Aromatoleum aromaticum EbN1: one gene and its partner. The protein of the gene in region 1 binds, or shares a complex with, the protein of each later gene. Links are inferred from orthologs where the notes say so. Each region holds a gene or a part of one and is shown on either strand. Other genes may lie near its edges.

Region 1 (8,783 bases):
GAACGAGCCGGCCGGGGCGCAGACGGTGTTCCATTTCCACATCCACGTGCTGCCGCGCTGGGAAGGCGACGGGCTGGCGCTGGCGTGGCCGGCGAAGAATCCGCCGCGCGAGGCGCTCGAAGAGATGGCGGCGAAGCTGCGCGCGGTGATCTGAGCGTCCCGCTGTTCTGGCATGCGCCTGCGCCTGTGGGTCGGTCCGCGGGCGGGGGCGCAAGAGTTCTATAATGGCCGCCTTTTCCGTCCGGCAGGTGCGCCATGTCCATTCTCGTTTGCGGCTCCGTCGCCTACGACACGATCATGGTCTTTCATGATCGCTTCAAGAGCCACATTCTCCCCGAACAGATCCACATCCTGAACGTGTCGTTCCTCGTGCCCGACATGCGACGGGAGTTCGGCGGCTGCGCGGGCAACATCGCCTACAACCTCAAGCTGCTCGGCGCCGATCCGCTGATCATGGCGACGGTCGGCGACGACGCCGGAGCGTACCGGGAACGGCTGCGCGAGCTCGGGCTGTGCGACGATCACGTCACGCACGTGCCCGCCACATTCACCGCACAGGCTTTCATCACGACGGACCTGGACGACAACCAGATCACCGCGTTCCACCCGGGGGCGATGAACCATTCGCACCTGAACCGCGTGCAGGACGCTGCGGGCGTGAAGCTCGGCATCGTCTCGCCGGACGGGCGCGACGGCATGCTGAACCACGCGTCGCAGTTCGCCGAGGCGGGGATCCCGTTCGTGTTCGACCCGGGGCAGGGGATGCCGCTGTTTTCCGGCGGCGAGCTGCTGGAATGCCTGAAACTGGCTCGTTACTGCACGGTCAACGACTATGAGGCGAAGCTGCTGAGCGAGAAGACCGGGCGCACGCTCGCCGAGCTCGCCGAAGAGGTGGAAGCGCTGGTTGTGACGCTCGGGCCGGAAGGCTCGCAGATCTACGCGGAAGGCCGGTGCGTCGCGATTCCCTGTGTCGCGCCCGACCAGCTGGTCGATCCGACCGGCTGCGGCGACGCGTATCGCGCGGGGCTTCTTTACGGCATTGCGAACGGCTACGACTGGCAGCGGACGGGGCGGCTCGCGTCGGTGATGGGGGCGATCAAGATCGGGTACCGCGGCGGGCAGAACCATGCGCCCGCGCGCAACGACATTGCCGAACGGTATGCGGCAGCATTTGGAGAGGCGTTATGGTGAGCGGGATGAGAGTGAATCTGAATCGTAGTAAAACGCAACGGCTGGCGCTGGTCGCGGCTTTGGTCGCGGCGCTCGGTGTGACGGGTTGCGCGTCGGGACTCGGCGGGGGCGCGTACCAGCGCGGCGAGGCGCGGCGCACGATGGTCGTCCAGTACGGAACGGTCGAAGCGGTGCGGGCGGTGAAGCTCGAAGGCACGAAGACGCCGGTGGGGCCGGTTGCGGGTGCGGCGGTCGGCGGAATCGCAGGCAGCGGCGTCGGCGGCGGGCGGGGGCAGGCGATCGCGACGGTGATTGGCGCGGTGGCGGGCGGTCTGGCAGGTGCTGCGGTCGAGGAAGGTGCGACGCGCCAGGCGGGCGTCGAAGTCACCGTGCGGCTCGAGAACGGCCAGGTGCTCGCAGTGGTGCAGGAGGACGGCGGCGAGAACTTCCGCCTCGGCGAACGTGTTCGCCTGGTGCGGGACGCCGGCACGACGCGGGTCACGCGCTGACGCCATCGGTGGCGTCTTTTCGCTCCCGGGTCGGCAAGCCACTCGGGGCCCGGGAGGGGTTGCAGCCGAATGACACCCCCGTCTCATTCTTGCCCCGATCGCGCCCCCTCGTCCATCTGTCGCAGGTCATGATCGCTCAGCTTTATCGCATTACGCCGTCTTCGAAGCCGGCGTTATCCCGCAAGACTACGCCGGGCAACCAATGAAAATCCGGGTGAGGTCTGAACGGTTACGTTCAAACGACGAAGCGCGCACGAAGAAAGCACGGCCCCTGCCGAGAAACTGATGAGCGTGGTCATGTTCTAAAAATCGATTCCAGGTAGTCGGATGTCTGAATCCTGCTCGATGGCGCTGCGCGCGCGGGCGAGCATGTCGACGCTGAAGAATTTGAGACTGGCGGTGTCGAAGGGCAGCGCCGGCAGGTGGGTCTGCACCAGTGCTGCAACCATCACGGCTTGTGCACGGTCACGGCGCTTCTTGACCGGTTCGCGGTCCGGTTGCTGCGATAGCCAGGCCTTGTGCAGGGCGAAGGCGCGCGGGTCGGGGACGCGCATCATTACCGGTGCGCCATTGGCGGCGATGGCGACCACGTCCAGCTTTGGTGCATTGACGAGCCAGTGCAGGTTGGGGACTTCGACCGCGACGAGATCGTCGGCGCCGAAGGTGACGGCCTCCGTGATCTGCAAGTCGCGTTCGGGGATGATGAGATCGACCATGAAACCATTGCTGTTGGCAGCGCGAAAGCGGGTGTCCGGCAGCCTTTCGAAGCTGGCGTCGACCTTCTGCAGCAGGCCCAGCAGGCCGTCACCCTCCAGTTTGTCCGTCACGAGGGCAAGTCGTCGGCGCGGGTCGTAAAGGAGGTCCACATCGCCCGACGCCAGCAACTCCATCTGGCAGTGCACACCGGCCATGGCCTCGTAACCGTGAATCGCGTGTGTGCCGACCACGCAGAAATCCCGCGCCACATTCGAGGCTGCCAGTGCCAGCAATACCTCGCCGACGATGGTCGGCAGCCGGCCCAGCCGGGCGGCCTTGTTTAACCGGGCCTGTTCCTTCATGCGTCGCGACAACTGCTGCAAACGCGCATCGGCGCGCGCCTTGCCTTCGGTAAACGCGGCAAAGGTGGCTTCTGTTTCGGTGTTGCGTGGGCCGAGCGACTTGCCATTGCCGCGTGCGTCGTGTCGTCGCACGAGGTATTGCCGCCCTTTCGACGACACCCAGCGCATGCCGTAGCGATAGGAGCGGGCGTGCCTGAGCGCTTCGATCCACGTACGGTAAAGTTGGTCGGATTCGACCATGAAGAGCTGTTGCTGATGATCAAGCGCCTTCATGAGCGTTTTCCTGTAAAAGTGTAAAAATCAAAATAGCAGGAAAACTGCTGGAAAAACAATGGAATCAATATCTGATTGATACGTTTTTAATATTAAAAACATATCAAGTCGAGTGCCGTGGTGAAGAACCGGCCGTGGCTGTCGCCGCGTGGCAAGCGCCCGGCGCCTGTAGCACGGGTGTTTCTTCTCACGCCACCTTTCGCTCAAACAGCCTCTTGGCCACTGCCATGCCGCGCGCACTCCTTGCCCAGCGGCTTCAACCGAAGATCACCAGTCCCCAGACTATCGCGAGATTGACCAGCGCGAGCAGCACCGCCGCGCTGCCGATGTCTTTCGCTCGCTTGGCCAGCAGGTGATGCTCCAGCGAGACGCGATCGACGGTCGCTTCGATCGCGGAGTTGACGAGTTCGACGATCAGCAGCAGCAGCACGCTGCCGACGAGCAGTGCCTTGCCCGCACCGCCGGTCGGCATGAAGAGCGCGAGCGGGATCAGCACTGCGGCAAGCAGGCATTCCTGGCGAAACGCGTCTTCATGCTCGAATGCGGCGCGCAGGCCGGCGAACGAGTAGCGAAAGGCGTTCCAGATCCGCATCAGGCCGGTCTTGCCTTTGAACGGGCTTTTGCGGGTGTCCGGGGAGAGATGTTGCATCGGGATTCCAGGTTGTCGAAGACGGGCTCGGCAGCCGCTCGAGCGCGTGCGGTCAGGCCGGTTCACGGATAGAAAGCATAGACCCGGTAACCGGTGGCTTCGACGCCCGGTGCCTCGAACGGCAATTGCACGACGATGTCGCGTCCGGTGTCGAATTTTTGTTCGGCGCTTCCCTGTTCGAGGAAGCCGGCGGGGAGCCACTGCGCCGGCCCGAGCACGCGGCGCACGAGCGGCTGGTCCTGGACGTCGGTCAGCGTCAGTTCGAGATGCGGATACGCCTGAGGGTGAGGAGCGCGGTTGCGGATCGTCGCGTTCAGCACGAAGCGCGCGACGCGCCCCGGCTCCGACTGCAGTTCGGAAGCTTCGATGCTGATCGCACCGGCGAGGCGCGGCAGCGGGAGCGTGCATTTCAGGTGCGCGCACGCGGAGAGATAGGCGGGGCGCAACTGCGGCCACTTGCGGGTGATGTCGTCACGGAAGACAAAGGCGCTCTGCACCGCCAGCGTGCCAAGCAGCATGCCGACTCCCAGTCCGGACAGCCAGCGCCTGCCGGACGAAGCCGGCGGGCCGTAGGTCGCGTCGAGATGTTCGCGGTCGTGCGCCGCATCGGTTGCCCCCGCGCGGGAGGAAGCGGATGCGGTCGGCGGTTCGTCATCCTGGCGCTTCGGCAGTGCCGCGCTTGCGGGCGCAGCGGGGGCGCCGAGCGGTGTCGGCGCGATGCCGACGACGCGCGTGCGCCGGATCGGCGGCACGGGGTGACCTTCGGCCGCTGTGGCGTCCGTTGCGCTGGAAAAATGCCCGTCGCGTGGCACGACGGGTTCGCGGTGATCGCGTGCCTCGAACTCTGTTCGGTCATCAGCCCCCTGTCGTGTCACTTCCGGAGCCGAAGGCAGGTCGTCGAGGATGAAGAAGCGGTCGTCGCGCTCCGGAACCGATTCGACAGGGCGGGGCGCTGCGGCAGCGGGCGGTTGGGAAATTGCGGGTGGGGTGGGTGCCGATACGGCGGGCGCGACGTGCAGCACGCGATCGAGCGCATTGAACGACGCATAGCAGCGTCCGCAGCGCACTTCGCCGCGATGCGCGCGCAGTTGCTCGGGCTGCACCCGGAATACCGTCTGGCAGGCCGGGCAGCGCGCGAACATCACTGGCTCCCGGTTTGTCGCGGAGAGCCGCCTTCGAGCCGCGCCCAGCCTTCATGTACCGCACCGACGCGCAACGGCAGGAACGGCGCGTATGCCGCGATCACCTGTTCGGTCTGGGTTTCGAGCACGCCGGACAGCGCGATTCTGCCGCCGGGAGCGACCCGGGCGGCGAGCAGCGGCGCCAGCACGCACAGCGGATTCGTCAGGATGTTGGCGACGACGACGTCGAAGCGCGCGTCGAGTGGCTGGCGGGAGTGCTGCAGCCGCAGCGCGACGTGGTTGCGCGCGGCGTTATCGTGCGCGGCGTCGAGCGCCTTGTCGTCGATGTCGATGCCGAGCACGTCGCCCGCCCCGAGGCGCACTGCCGCGATGCCGAGAATGCCCGAGCCGCAGCCGTAGTCGAGCACGCTGTCGCCCGGCTGCACCGCGTCGCACAGCCACTCCAGGCACAGGCGCGTCGTCGGATGCGAGCCGGTGCCGAAAGCCATGCCGGGATCGAGCTCGATGTTGATCGCCGCCGGGTCGGGCGCGGCGTGCCACGACGGCACGATCCACATCCGATCGGTGACGCGGATCGGCTCGAACTGGCTTTGGGTGAGCTGCACCCAGTTCTGCTCGGCGATCTCTTCGAGCGTGAAAGGCGGCACCGCATCGAAGCCGGCGTCGGCAGCCGCGCGGGCGAGGGCGACGGTGAGGTCGGCGTCGGCATCGAACAGCGCGATTACGCGGCTGTGATCCCACAGCCCGACCGGATGATGCCCGGGTTCGCCGAACTGCGGCTTCTCGGCGTCGGTGCCGGCGTCGGCGTCCTCGATGCTGATCGACAGCGCGCCGGCGTCCATCAGCGCCTCGGACAGCGCTTCGGCCTTGTGCGCTTCGGCCTGCAAAGTTACCGAGATCCACATGATGTACGCGTCCGCGGCCTGCTCAGGCAAGATTCTTGACTTCGTTGCGTTCGGCGAGCTTGTGCTCCAGGTAATGGATGCTCGTGCCGCCCTCGACGAAACGTGCATCGAGCATCAGCTCCTGGTGCAGCGGCACGTTCGTCTTGATGCCTTCGACCGCCATTTCCGACAGCGCGATCCGCATCCGTCGGATCGCCTGTTCGCGCGTGTCGCCGAACGCGATCAGCTTGCCGATCATCGAATCGTAATGCGACGGGATCGTGTAGCCGTTATAGACGTGCGAATCGACGCGAATGCCAGGTCCGCCCGGCGTGTGCCAGTTCGTGATCTTTCCCGGGCAGGGCGTGAATTTGAACGGATCCTCGGCGTTGATGCGACACTCGATCGCGTGGCCGTGGAATTCGACGTGACGCTGGCGGAACCACAGCTTTTCGCCGGTCGCGATGCGGATCTGCGCCTGCACGATGTCGATGCCGGTGATCATCTCGGTGACGGGATGCTCGACCTGCACGCGCGTGTTCATCTCGATGAAGTAGAACTCGTCGTTCTCGTAGAGGAACTCGAACGTGCCCGCGCCGCGGTAACCGATCGTGCGGCAGGCTTCGGCGCAGCGCTCGCCGACTTTCGCGATGGCCTTGCGATCGATGCCCGGCGCAGGAGCTTCCTCGATGACTTTCTGGTGGCGGCGCTGCATCGAGCAGTCGCGTTCGCCGAGATAGACCGCGTTGCCATGTTCGTCGGCGAGCACCTGGATCTCGATGTGACGCGGGTTCTCGAGGAATTTTTCCATATAGACGATCGGGTTGCCGAACGCCGCCTCGGCTTCGGCACGGGTCGTCGCGACCGCGTTGAGCAGCGCCGCCTCGGTGTGGACGACCCGCATCCCGCGACCGCCGCCGCCGCCGGCCGCCTTGATGATGACAGGGTAGCCGACGGTGCGGGCGATCTTGACGATCTCCTTCGGTTCCTCGGGCAGCGCGCCTTCCGAACCCGGCACGCACGGCACTCCGGCGGCCTTCATCGCATCCTTGGCGCTGACCTTGTCGCCCATCAGCCGGATCGTGTCGGAGCGCGGGCCGATGAAGACGAAGCCGGACTGCTCGACGCGTTCGGCGAAGTCGGCGTTCTCGGACAGGAAACCGTAGCCCGGATGGATGGCTTCGGCGTCGGTGACTTCGGCTGCCGAAATGATCGCGGGGACGTTCAGGTAGCTCAGCGCCGATTGCGCCGGACCGATGCACACCGACTCGTCGGCGAGCTTGACGTACTTCGCTTCGGTGTCCGCGACCGAGTGCACCGCAACGGTGCGGATACCCAGCTCGCGGCACGCGCGCAGCACGCGCAGCGCGATTTCGCCGCGGTTGGCAATCAGGATCTTTTCAAACATGGGGTGCCTCCGCGGCGAAATCGCGCTCGGACGCTGCGCGTACCGCGCGATTTGGCTGCGCCGCTGCGCCGCCTGCCGGCGGCTGGTCACCACGGTTGGCGATCAGTATCTTTTCGAACATGAGGGCGTTCAGGCGATGATGAAGAGCGGCTGGCCGTATTCGACCGGCTGGGCGTTTTCGACGAGGACCGCCTTCACCGTCCCGGTGAACTCGGATTCGATTTCGTTCATCAGCTTCATCGCTTCGATGATGCACAGGCGGTCGCCGATGGCGACGGCCTGGCCGACGTCGACGAGGGGTTTCGCACCCGGCGCCGAGGCGCGATAGAACGTGCCGACCATCGGCGATTTCACGATCATGCCTTCGGGTGCGTCATCGACCGGCGGGGTCAGCACGATCGCCGGAGCCGGGGCAGCCGCAAATTGCGGCACGCTCGCCGGCATCTGCGCGAGGTAGTTCGAAACGGGGGCGGTGCTGTGTTTGGCGATACGGACTTTCTCTTCGCCCTCGGTGACTTCCAGTTCGGAAATGCCCGACTCCTGGACGAGGTCGATCAACTTCTTCAGCTTGCGCAGATCCATGCTGTTCTCCGAGCGGGGCGCCGCCGCACGGGGCGCCCGGGGGTTTGTGTCAGGGTTTCCGCAGCTGCGACAGCGCGTATTCGAGCGCCGCGAGGTAGCCGTACGGCCCCAGTCCGCAGATCACGCCGGCTGCACAGTCGGAAAAATAGGAGTGATGCCGGAAAGTGTCCCGGGCATGAATGTTGGAAAGATGCACTTCGACGTACGGGATCGCGACCGCGAGGAGGGCGTCGCGCAGCGCGACGCTGGTATGAGCGTAAGCGGCCGGATTGAGGATGATGAAGCTGATCTCTTCCAACGGCGATGCCTGTACCCGGTCGATCAGCTGGCCTTCGTGGTTGCTCTGAAACGACTCGACCAGGACGCCTTCGGCGCGTCCGCGGGCTTCCATCGCGGAGTGGATGTCGGCAAGCGTCGTGTGGCCGTAGACGTCAGGCTCCCGGGTGCCGAGAAGGTTGAGGTTCGGTCCGTGCAGGACCAGGATCCGGGGCTGCGGCGGGGGCGCGGCATCTGGGTTTTTACTGCGTTTTTGGCGCGTCATGCCGGCAAGTTTGCCGCAATTAGGCGCATTTTGTCCAGTGCCACGCGGCGCGCTCCGGTGAATTACTGGTCGAGGAGTGCGCGGATTTTGCCTTCTAGTTCACTACGATTCAAGGTGCCGAGCTTGATGTGCGCGATCTTTCCGGCACGATCGAAAATGATCGTGTAAGGCAGCGCCTGCACGGCATTTCCGAGCGCCCTCGTCAGCTCCAGCGTTTGCGGCGTGCCGATCAGGAGTGGATACGGGACGTCATGCTCTTCGCGGAACTTTCGCACGCTCTCGGCCTTGTCGATGCCGAGGCCGACGAACTGGACCGGGGAATCGGCGAAGCCGCGGCTGACCGCGGCAAAGTCCGGAATCTCCGTCAGGCACGGCGGGCACCACGTCGCCCAGAAGTTGACCACCAGCACGCGGCCGCGCCATTGCTGCAGTGCCTGCAGCTCGCCGCTCGAATCAGGCAGCGTCAGCGCGAGAATCGCGTTCCCGGCCGCCGGATCGACCTGCGCGGCAGGGACCGGATCGGACGTGCCGCGGGAAACCAGGAAACCGGCCACCCCCGCGAACACT
Region 2 (10,326 bases), 2.0 Mb from region 1 along the record:
GGATGGTCGAGGAGGGGGATTTCGCCGATATCGAGCCGGTATATTTCTCGACGTCCGCGGCCGGCGGCAAAGCGCCGGCCTTCGGCGGCCGGGAAGCGCCGCTGGCGCTGCAGGACGCGATGAACGTCGACATGCTGCGGCAGATGGACATCGTCATCACCTGCCAGGGCGGCGACTACACGAAAGCCGTGTATCCGCAGCTGCGGGCGGCCGGCTGGAAGGGCCACTGGATCGACGCGGCGAGTGCACTGCGGATGGAAGACAACGCGGTGATCGTCCTTGATCCGGTCAACCTCGATGTCATCAAGGATGCGCTCGCGAAGGGCGGTCGCGACTGGATCGGCGGCAACTGCACCGTGTCGCTGATGCTGATGGGCCTGGGCGGGCTCTTGAAGCATGGTCTGGTCGAGTGGATTTCGGCGATGACGTACCAGGCCGCGTCGGGAGCCGGCGCGCAGAACATGCGCGAGCTGCTCTCCCAGATGGGTGCGCTGCATGACGCAGTGAAGGCTGAACTCGCCGACCCCGCCTCAGCGATCCTCGACATCGACCGCAAAGTCGCCGAGACAATGCGCTCGGCCGGTTTTCCGGCGAAGAACTTCCGCGGCGTGCCGCTGGCGGGCAGCCTGATCCCGTGGATCGACGTCCCGGTGGAAAACGGCCAGTCGAAGGAAGAATGGAAGGGTGGGGCGGAATGCAACAAGATACTCGGCAACCCGCCGTTCCGTAGTGCCGGCAGCGTGCCGATCGACGGTCTGTGCGTACGCATCGGTGCGATGCGCTGTCATTCGCAGGGATTGACCATCAAGTTGCGCAAGGACGTGCCGCTGGATGAGCTCGGCGAGATCATCGGCACGGCCAACGACTGGGTGAAGGTCGTTCCGAACGAGCGCGAGATCAGCGAAAGGGAACTGACGCCGACCGCCGTGACGGGGACGCTCAGCGTGCCGGTCGGGCGCTTGCACAAGATGGCGATGGGGCCCGAATACCTGGGTGCCTTTACCGTCGGCGACCAACTCCTGTGGGGCGCAGCCGAACCCCTGCGGCGCATGCTGCGAATCCTGCTGTCGCAGTAAAATCGCCGGCCGGAATCGTGCCTGACGCGGTTCCGGCCCCAATTTGTCTCCTGCATGTCACGAACGCCGTTCGGGGGAGGCGTTCGCCGGTGAATTGCCTGGGCAACCAGAGAATTGCTGCGAATATTGAAACAAAATGTTAGATTGCGCGGAGCACAGCGAGCGCTCGCTTGCGTTCACGACGCCATCTTCCACGCAGCTTGGTGCCCTTGCAGGGTGCGGACGATATACAGTTATGAAGACCTCGCTCAAGGCTTCCCTGATCGCAGCCGCGATCGCCACGCTTCCCTCCGGCAGTCACGCTGCCGGCCTTGGCCCGATCAACGTTTTGAGTGCCCTCGGCCAGCCGCTCAGGGCAGAGGTCGAACTCAACGCGACATCGCAGGAAATGCAGTCGCTGACCGCCAGGATTGCGCCGGCGGAAGCATTTCGGCAAGCGAGCTTGCCGTATTCCCCCCTCATGAGCGCGCTGAAGCTGGCGGTGGAGAGCCGCGGAAACCGCGGGGTGGTGCGCATTTCGAGCGACCGTCCGCTCAACGATCCTTTCGTCGATTTGCTCATCGAGCTCGACTGGACTTCCGGACGTGTCATCCGCGAATACACTTTCCTGCTCGATCCGGCCCCGGCAGGAACGCCGCCTGCAGTCGTGGCGGAGGCTGTAGCAGCTCCGACTGTCGCCGCGTCGCCAGGAACGCAGCGTGCTGCGCCACCATCATATCCGCCGCTTTCGGGCACCTCGGCTCGCCCGGCCCGGCATGAGGTACGGCGTGGCGATACGCTGCATGGAATCGCCGAAGCCCATCGTCCCTCCGGTGCGAGCCTCGATCAGATGCTGGTGGCACTGTTCCGCGAGAATCCCGATGCGTTCGAGGGCGAGAATATAAACCGGATGCGGGCCGGTGCAATTCTCAAGGTTCCCTCGGAGACGGCAGTGAGCGCAGTGGAACCAGCCCGGGCGAACCGGGAAGTCGTCACCCAGGCAGCTGATTTCGCAGCCTATCGAAAACGGCTGGCCGGAACCGTGGCCGCACGCGCCCCAGCAAGCGAACCGGCAGCGTCTCGGGCTGGTGCCGGCGCGATCGTCGCAAGAGTCGACGAACCTGCGGGGCAGGGGGCAGGCGGCGATCAGGTAAAAGTGTCCGCTCCCTTGAATCCGGCCGGCGCCCAGGCGCTGGCCGCCGAGTCTTCGCGCCTGGCCCGGCTTCAGTCGCTCGAGGAAGAATTGGTCGTCCGGGACAAGGCCCTGGAGGAGGCGAACAGCCGGCTCGCCACGCTCGAGGCCAGCATCCGCGAAATGCAGAAACTGCTGGAAATTCGAAGCGAGGGCCTCGGAGAGTTGCAGCAGCGGGCTGGCGGCAGTGCCTCGGACGGTGGTGCATCGCAGGCCAATGGACTGGCGGCAGCGGCGCCGGCCGGGGGCGATAGCACACAACAGCGGGCTCTCGAGACCCAGGCTTCGCGACCGCTCGCGGATGAATCGAAACCCGAAGCGCGGCTTCCGCCACCCCAGGCGGCGGAAGTTGCGGCGCCGGTTGTCGAGCCCGATTTTCTCCAGAGCCTCGCTGACGATCCGAAACTGCTTGCGGCAGGGGGCGGTATTCTCGTGCTGCTTCTCGGCTATGCGGGAATCAAGGTGCGTGAACGGCGCAAGGGGGAGCAGGACAGTCGCGACGCACTGGGACTCATGAGCGAGTTGCCACTCGCTGCGGGCTTTGGGGCGGCCGGCGGGCAGAACGTGAACACCGGGGACGGCAGCATCCTCGATACCGATTTCAGCCAGTCCGGCCTCTCCGCAATCGATACCGACGAGGGAGTCGATCCCGTTGCCGAGGCCGATGTGTATATGGCATACGGACGGGACGCCCAGGCGGAGGAGATACTCCTCGATGCGCTCAAGGCAGACACTTCGCGTCTTGCGATACCGCTGAAACTGCTCGAAATTTATGCCCAGCGCAATAGCCCGAAGCAGTTCGAAGCGACCGCGTCGGCACTCTATTCCCGTACCGGGGGGGCGGGGCAGGACTGGGAGAAAGCGGCGGAGATGGGCCGGAGGATGGATCCGGACAATCCTCTCTACGGTGCATCGAACGCGGCTTCCCGCACCGCCGCCAACGAACTTCGGCCAGGTGCGGCCACGATCGGCATGCTCCCCCTTGCAGCGGCCGGCGCCAGGTCTGGTACCGTGGCGGCGGAAGCCGGCGATACCTCCCCGGATTTCGATCCATCTGCTGCGTCGTTGCCAGCAGCCTCCGACAGCGTCGAGCGACCGGGCGGGAGACTGGATTTCACCTCCTATTCTCAGGACGTGGGCGATATTTCGCCGGCAGATCCCCTCTCGCTCGAAACCGGATCGGAGCTGTTGAAGAATCCGTGGGAGCCCCCCGCCAGCGAAACCGGGGACAAACCGGACGCTGACGCGGGCGACATCACACTGGAGGCAACCGAGCTCGATCCGGTCGTCTTCGATACATTGGCGGAGATCGATGCCGTAGCGCTCGACTTCGATCTGGATGTCGGCCTCCCCTGGGGGGACGAAGCCCTGCCTGCGAGCGGCGACCAGAAGGGCGGCGCGGCAGTCGACGCCCTGTTGTCGAACGGCCCGGCTCCGGATCCTGGTTTTTCCGGTGAAGCCGGTGCTCCGTCAGCGGCTCGAGCACTTCCGAGTGCAACGGTCGTCAGCGACAGCGGCGCAGACCTGCCGGCCCTGATGCCGGACACCCACTTCGATCTTCCGTCGGATATCGAGGGACTGGTGCCGGATGCCGAAGCGACCGATTTCAATCTCGATACGCCAACGCTGATTTCCGGTGAAGCGTCCGGCGACGCAAGTCTCGCCGCTCAGGATCCGGAGGAAACGACATTCGACAGCAACCTTCTCGACTTCGATTTCGATTTCGACGATGCCACTCCGCAGTCCTCGGCCGTTGTCCCGGCGTTGGACCCGTCGAGCGTCCCTCTCGAGGCGCCCGGGCACGATGAACGCGAGATCCCGCCATTGCTGGAGGTTCCGGCGAGCGGCGGGTTGAGCGACGAGGCAATCCAGGAAGTCGATACCAAGCTTGAACTCGCACGGGCTTATGAGGAGATGGGCGACAAGGAAGGCGCGCGCGAACTGATCGACGAGGTGCTGCGCGAAGGCTCGCTCGCCCAGCGCGAAGCGGGAAAGCGCCTGCTGGAGCAGCTTGTCTGACTGCAACGCGGGTCGAGTTTTCGCTATTGCCCGGCTTTCACCGCAAAGCGGCTTCGGCATGCATGCAGGATTACTGATACTGATGTGGGCCGCCGGCGTCACGGCCATACAGGCCATGTCCGGCGTGTGGCTTCTGGCCGCGGTGATCGGGAGCGGGCTCGTTGCATCGCTGCTGGCGCCCGAGCGGAGTTGGCGCCTTGTGCGGCGGGTGCGCTTCCTGCTGCTTGCAATCGTTGTCTTTTTTGCCTGGTTCACGCCCGGTGAGGCGCTCGTGACGGACTGGCCCGTGGTGAGCCCGACCGGGGAAGGCGTGCTGCTGGCTGCGCAGCACGGCGGGCGACTCGTCGCAGTCGTGTTTTGCGTCGCCATCCTGCTCCAGCGGCTTTCCGTCGATCGCCTCGTCAGCGGCCTGTATGCGCTGTTACGGCCGCTGGAGTTTGTCGGCCTGCCGGCAAGCCGGCTCGCGGTTCGCCTGTTGCTCGTGCTGCGCTACGTCGAAGCCGGAGCCGAGCATGGCTGGACACACTGGCTCGACGAGGCCGACGTTCCGTCGGACGAAACGATCAGTGTCGTGCGGGAGCCCTTCGGCTTGCGCGAGATCGCAGTATCGGCGTTGTGCATCGCGCTGGGGGTGGCCTGGCTGGGGATCGTGAAGTGAGAATCGTGCTTGGCGTGGAATACGCCGGAAGTGCATTCGAGGGTTTCCAGAGCCAGGCCCATGGGCGGACGGTACAGGATCACCTGGAGGCCGCGATCGGACATATTGCCGCACATCCGGTACGTCTCCACTGCGCCGGCCGCACTGACGCCGGTGTTCATGCGACAGCGCAAGTCGTGCATTTCGATACCGAGTCGGTCAGGCCGAACTCCGGCTGGGTGCGCGGCGTCAACAGCCGCCTGTCTTCGCCGGTCGTCGTGCGCTGGGCGACCGAGGCTGGCGACGGATTTCATGCGCGTTTTTGCGCGGTGTCGCGCCGCTACCGGTACATCCTGCACAATTCGCCGGTGCGCCCCGCGCTTCTCGCTGGCCGCGTCGGATGGTTCCATCCGCCGCTGGACGAGATCGCAATGGCCGAAGCGGCGCGTTGCCTCGAAGGATGGCACGACTTTTCCGCATTTCGCGCCGCCGGTTGCCAGGCCAAGTCGCCGGTGAAGCTGATGCACGAAGTCCGGGTGCAGCGCGCCGGGGACTACGTCGTGTTCGATTTCTGGGCCAATGCCTTTCTCCATCACATGGTGCGCAACCTCGTCGGCGCCCTGGTGTACGTCGGCAAGGGACGCCACTCGGCCGCCTGGCTCGCAGAAGTGCTCGCGGCCCGTGACCGCAGCCTCGCCGCGCTGACGTTTTCCGCTGACGGCCTTTACCTGTGTGGCGTCGAGTATGCCCCGCACTGGTCTCTGCCGGGTGAAGGGCGTATCATCGTCGTTCCTCGTATTCCTTTCGTCTGAGTGGCCCGAACCCGTATCAAGATCTGCGGCCTGACCCGCGCCGAGGATGTCCGGTCTGCGGTCGAGGCTGGCGCCGATGCGATCGGGCTGGTGTTGTATCCGCCCAGTCCGCGCTTCGTGTCATTCGAGGCGGCTGCAGAACTTGCGGCGCTCATCCCCCCGTTCGTCACCACTGTAGGACTTTTCGTCAACCCCGCGCCGGCTTTCGTCGCCGAGGCGCTGCGCTGTGTCCCGCTGCAGCTGCTCCAGTTCCACGGTGACGAAGACGAGCACGAGTGCGCCCGGTACGGGCGTCCGTGGGTCAAGGCGGCGCGGGTGCGTCCCGGGGTCGATCTGGTAGAATTCTCGGCTTGCCATCCGGGTGCCTCGGGGCTGCTGCTCGACGCGTTCGTCGAGGGCTACGGTGGCGGTGGCAAAGTATTCGACTGGACCCTGATTCCTGCAGGCCTGGACAAACCTCTGATCCTTTCCGGGGGACTCGATCCCGAAAATGTCGGCGAGGCCATCCGTCGCGTCAGGCCGTGGGCCGTCGACGTGTCGAGCGGCGTGGAATCGGGCAAGGGGACCAAGGACGCGGCGCGCATCGCTGCGTTCATCGCTGGAGTTCGACATGCAGATGGCTGACGCGCCTTATCGTTTTCCCGACCCGAGCGGTCACTTTGGTCCTTACGGCGGCGTCTTCGTTGCCGAGACGCTGATACCGGCGCTGGACGAACTGCGTGCGGCATACGAAGCCTGTCGCGACGACCCGGCATTCATCACCGAGTTCGAGTACGAGCTCAAGCATTATGTCGGTCGGCCGAGCCCGATCTATCACGCCCGCCGCTGGTCGGACCTGCTCGGCGGCGCACAAATCTACCTCAAGCGCGAGGACCTGAACCATACCGGTGCACACAAGGTGAACAACTGCATCGGCCAGGCGATGGTCGCGCGGCGCATGGGCAAGCCGAGGGTGATCGCCGAAACCGGCGCGGGACAGCATGGCGTTGCCACGGCGACGGTCGCCGCGCGTTACGGCATGGAATGTGTCGTCTACATGGGGTCGGAGGATGTCAGGCGGCAGGCTGCCAATGTCTATCGCATGAAGCTGCTCGGCGCCACGGTGGTGCCGGTCGAGTCCGGATCGAAAACCCTGAAGGACGCCCTCAACGAGGCGATGCGCGACTGGGTCACGAACGTTCACAACACCTTCTACATCATCGGCACCGTTGCCGGGCCCCATCCGTATCCGCTGATGGTGCGCGATTTCCAGACCGTCATCGGGAAGGAATGCCTGCTGCAGATGCCGGAAATGACGGGGCGGCAGCCCGACTGCGTGATCGCCTGTGTCGGTGGCGGGTCGAATGCGATGGGCATCTTCCATCCTTACATCGACGTGCCCGACGTGCGCCTGATCGGCGTCGAGGCGGCAGGCGAGGGGATGGAATCGGGCCGCCATGCAGCCAGCCTCACCGCCGGCAAGCCCGGCGTCCTGCACGGCAACCGGACTTATCTGCTGCAGGATGACGACGGCCAGATCATCGAGACGCATTCGATTTCCGCCGGCCTCGATTATCCGGGCGTCGGACCCGAGCATGCGTGGCTCAAGGACAGCGGCCGCGCGGAATACGTGACCGTCACCGACCAGGAGGCGCTGAAAGCGTTTCATGACCTGTGCCGCCTGGAGGGCATCATTCCCGCGCTCGAGTCGTCGCACGCGCTCGCCTACGCGGCAAGGCTCGCGCCGACGTTGCCGAAGGACAAGATCCTGCTGGTCAATCTCTCCGGGCGCGGGGACAAGGACATGCACACCGTCGCCGAGAAATCCGGCATCCAGTTCTGAGCCTGACGAGTCGCCTCGCGACCCGCATTCCTGACACCGAATATGTCCAAAATCCAATCCACTTTTCAGCGCCTGCAAGTCACCGGGCGGCGGGCGCTGATTCCCTTCATCACTGCCGGCGATCCGGCACCGGAGCTGACGGTGCCGTTGATGAACGCGCTGGTCGAGGGAGGCGCCGACATCATCGAACTGGGCGTTCCGTTCTCCGACCCGATGGCCGATGGTCCGACGATACAGCGCGCCTCGGAACGCGCTCTGGCCAACGGCATGACCCTGCGCAGGGTGCTCGATACCGTTCGCGAGTTCCGCACCGGCAACGCCGAGACCCCGGTGGTCCTGATGGGGTACGCGAATCCGATCGAGGCGATGGGCGTCGAGCGGTTCGTGTCGGCCGCGCGCGAGGCGCAAGTCGACGGCGTGCTGATCGTCGACTACCCGCCGGAGGAGTGCGAGAGCTTCGCGCGGGCGGCAAAAGACGCCGGACTGGATCCGATCTTCCTCCTCGCGCCGACCTCGACCGAGCAGCGTTTCCGCGACGTCGCGAGAGTCGGCAGCGGCTACATCTACTACGTCTCGCTGAAAGGCGTCACCGGCTCCGCGACGCTCGATTTCGACGAGGTGGCGGCGCGCATTCCGCAGATTCGCGCGCAGGTCGGCATGCCGGTCGGCGTTGGCTTCGGCATCCGCGATGCCGAGTCGGCGCGGCGCATCGGCGAAGTGGCCGACGCGGTGGTGATCGGTAGCCGCATCATCGAGGAGATCGAGCGCAGCCCGCGGGATCGGCTCGCCGCCAATGTCACTGCCTTCCTCAGGGAAGTCCGCACGGCGCTCGACCAAGTCGAAGGGAGCGTGCGATGAGCTGGCTGCAGAAACTGTTGCCGCCCAAGATCAAGCGGGCGGAATCGGCTGCGCGCAAGTCGATCCCCGAAGGGCTGTGGAGCAAGTGCTCCGCATGCGAAGCGGTGTTGTACCGATCGGATCTCGAAAGCAACCAGATGGTGTGCCCGAAATGTGGACATCACCAGCGCCTGCGTGCACGGGCGCGCCTCGACTTGCTGCTCGATGCCGAGGGACGGTTCGAGATCGGCGCCGAAGTGGTGCCGGTCGACCCGCTGAAATTCAAGGATTCGCGCCGCTATACGGAACGCCTGTCGGCGGCGAGCGCAGATACTTCCGAAGCCGACGCGATGGTAGTGATGCAGGGCGCGATCCTGACCGTCCCCGTGGTCGTCGCCTGCTTCGAGTTCGAGTTTCTGGGCGGTTCCATGGGTTCGGTCGTCGGCGAGCGCTTCGTCCGCGGTGCCAAGGCTGCGCTCGACCAGCGGCTGCCGTTCATCTGCATCACGGCGACCGGCGGCGCGCGGATGCAGGAAGGCTTGTTCTCGCTGATGCAGATGGCCAAGACGACTGCGGCGATCACCCAGCTCGCCCAGCGCAAACTGCCGTTCATCACGCTGCTGACGGATCCGACGATGGGCGGGGTGTCGGCGAGCTTTGCGTTCATCGGCGACGTCGTGATCGCCGAGCCCGGCGCGCTGATCGGCTTCGCCGGTCCGCGAGTGATCGAGCAGACGGTGCGCGAAACCCTCCCGGAGGGGTTTCAGCGATCCGAGTTCCTGCTCGAAAAAGGCGCGATCGACCTGATCATCGACAGGCGCGAGATGCGGCCGAAGCTTGCCGAACTGCTGACGCTGCTGACGCGTCAGCCGGCGATCGGCGTATAGGCCAAGCGGAACGACGCCCGATGCGATCTCCCGAAACCCTGAAAGACTGGCTGGAACTGCTGGAGCGCCGCCCGGGACAGCCGATCCGGCTCGGCCTGGAGCGGGTTGCTCAAGTCCGGGACGCTCTCGACAGCCAAAGCCGCGCGGTGGTGATAACGGTCGGAGGCACGAACGGCAAGGGATCGACATGCGCGATGCTCGAAGCCATTCTGATCGCTGCAGGCTATCGCGTCGGGTGTTACACGTCGCCCCATTTGCTGGGTTATAACGAACGGGTGCGCATCGATGGGCGCGCAGTCGGCGATGAAGCGCTCGTTGCGGCTTTCAATCATGTCGAACGAGCGCGCGGCGACGTCCCGCTGACATATTTCGAACAGGGCACGCTCGCTGCATGGCATGCGTTCTGCCGCGAGCCGCTCGATGTGATCATTCTCGAAGTCGGCCTGGGCGGCCGCCTCGATGCGGTCAATGTGTTCGAGCCGGATTGCGCCATCGTCACCAGCGTTGCGATGGATCACATGGATTATCTGGGCGATAGCCGTGAGAAAATCGGCTTCGAGAAAGCGGGAATCTTCCGCTCCGCTCGCCCCGCGATCTGTTCCGATCCGCTGCCCCCGGAATCCTTGATCGCGCACGCCCGGCAGATCGGCGCCGATCTCCGGCTGGTAGGCCAGGATTTCGGGTTTTCGGGCGATCGCACGCAGTGGACCTGGTGGAGCCGGGGCGGCCCCCGTCGCGGAGGGCTCGCGTACCCGTCGCTGCGCGGGGCGAATCAGCTGCTCAATGCGGCAGCGGTCCTGATGGCACTGGAAACCTTGCGCGAGCGTATTCCGGTGTCGATGCAGGCGGTGCGCGAGGGGTTGATGCTGGTCGAACTGCCGGGGCGTTTCCAGGTGCTCGCGGGGAAGCCCTCGGTAGTGCTCGACGTGGCCCATAACCCCCAGGCGGCCGGAGTGCTGGCTGAGAATCTTTCCAACATGGGCTACTTTCCGGAGACGTGGGCAGTATTCGGCATGCTCGCCGACAAGGACGTTGAAGGGGTCGTCAGCCTGATTCGCGACAAGA

Evidence for each region.
Region 2: the proteins of accB (region 1) and accD are in contact, whole or in part, in a solved structure (PDB 8UXZ), measured with the Escherichia coli proteins. The link is inferred for Aromatoleum aromaticum EbN1 from one-to-one orthologs.

Annotation. Positions count from the first base shown.
Region 1 is NC_006513.1:873,528-882,310, reverse strand. The notes cover bases 5,950-8,708. They hold accB (acetyl-CoA carboxylase biotin carboxyl carrier protein), read right to left. Parts: upstream 7,676-8,708; coding sequence 7,223-7,675; downstream 5,950-7,222. Other genes in these bases: EBN1_RS04175 (TlpA family protein disulfide reductase), read right to left, coding at 8,279-8,708; aroQ (type II 3-dehydroquinate dehydratase), read right to left, coding at 7,725-8,216; accC (acetyl-CoA carboxylase biotin carboxylase subunit), read right to left, coding at 5,950-7,093. Also shown: EBN1_RS04225 (HIT family protein), read left to right, coding at 1-154; EBN1_RS04220 (carbohydrate kinase family protein), read left to right, coding at 256-1,191; EBN1_RS04215 (outer membrane lipoprotein), read left to right, coding at 1,197-1,679; EBN1_RS04210 (nucleotidyltransferase family protein), read right to left, coding at 1,982-3,010; EBN1_RS04205 (diacylglycerol kinase), read right to left, coding at 3,267-3,659; EBN1_RS04200 (DUF3426 domain-containing protein), read right to left, coding at 3,722-4,801; prmA (50S ribosomal protein L11 methyltransferase), read right to left, coding at 4,801-5,706; more of accC, read right to left, coding at 5,729-5,949; more of EBN1_RS04175, read right to left, coding at 8,709-8,783. UniProt on the Escherichia coli protein: This protein is a component of the acetyl coenzyme A carboxylase complex; first, biotin carboxylase catalyzes the carboxylation of the carrier protein and then the transcarboxylase transfers the carboxyl group to form malonyl-CoA.
Region 2 is NC_006513.1:2,818,784-2,829,109, forward strand. What follows is about bases 7,328-10,326. They hold accD (acetyl-CoA carboxylase, carboxyltransferase subunit beta), read left to right. Parts: upstream 7,328-8,391; coding sequence 8,392-9,261; downstream 9,262-10,326. Other genes in these bases: trpB (tryptophan synthase subunit beta), read left to right, coding at 7,328-7,537; trpA (tryptophan synthase subunit alpha), read left to right, coding at 7,580-8,395; folC (bifunctional tetrahydrofolate synthase/dihydrofolate synthase), read left to right, coding at 9,282-10,326. In the rest of the region: asd (aspartate-semialdehyde dehydrogenase), read left to right, coding at 1-1,076; EBN1_RS13435 (motility hub landmark protein FimV), read left to right, coding at 1,312-4,266; EBN1_RS13440 (CbiQ family ECF transporter T component), read left to right, coding at 4,325-4,924; tRNA pseudouridine(38-40) synthase TruA, read left to right, coding at 4,921-5,715; EBN1_RS13450 (phosphoribosylanthranilate isomerase), read left to right, coding at 5,716-6,339; more of trpB, read left to right, coding at 6,326-7,327.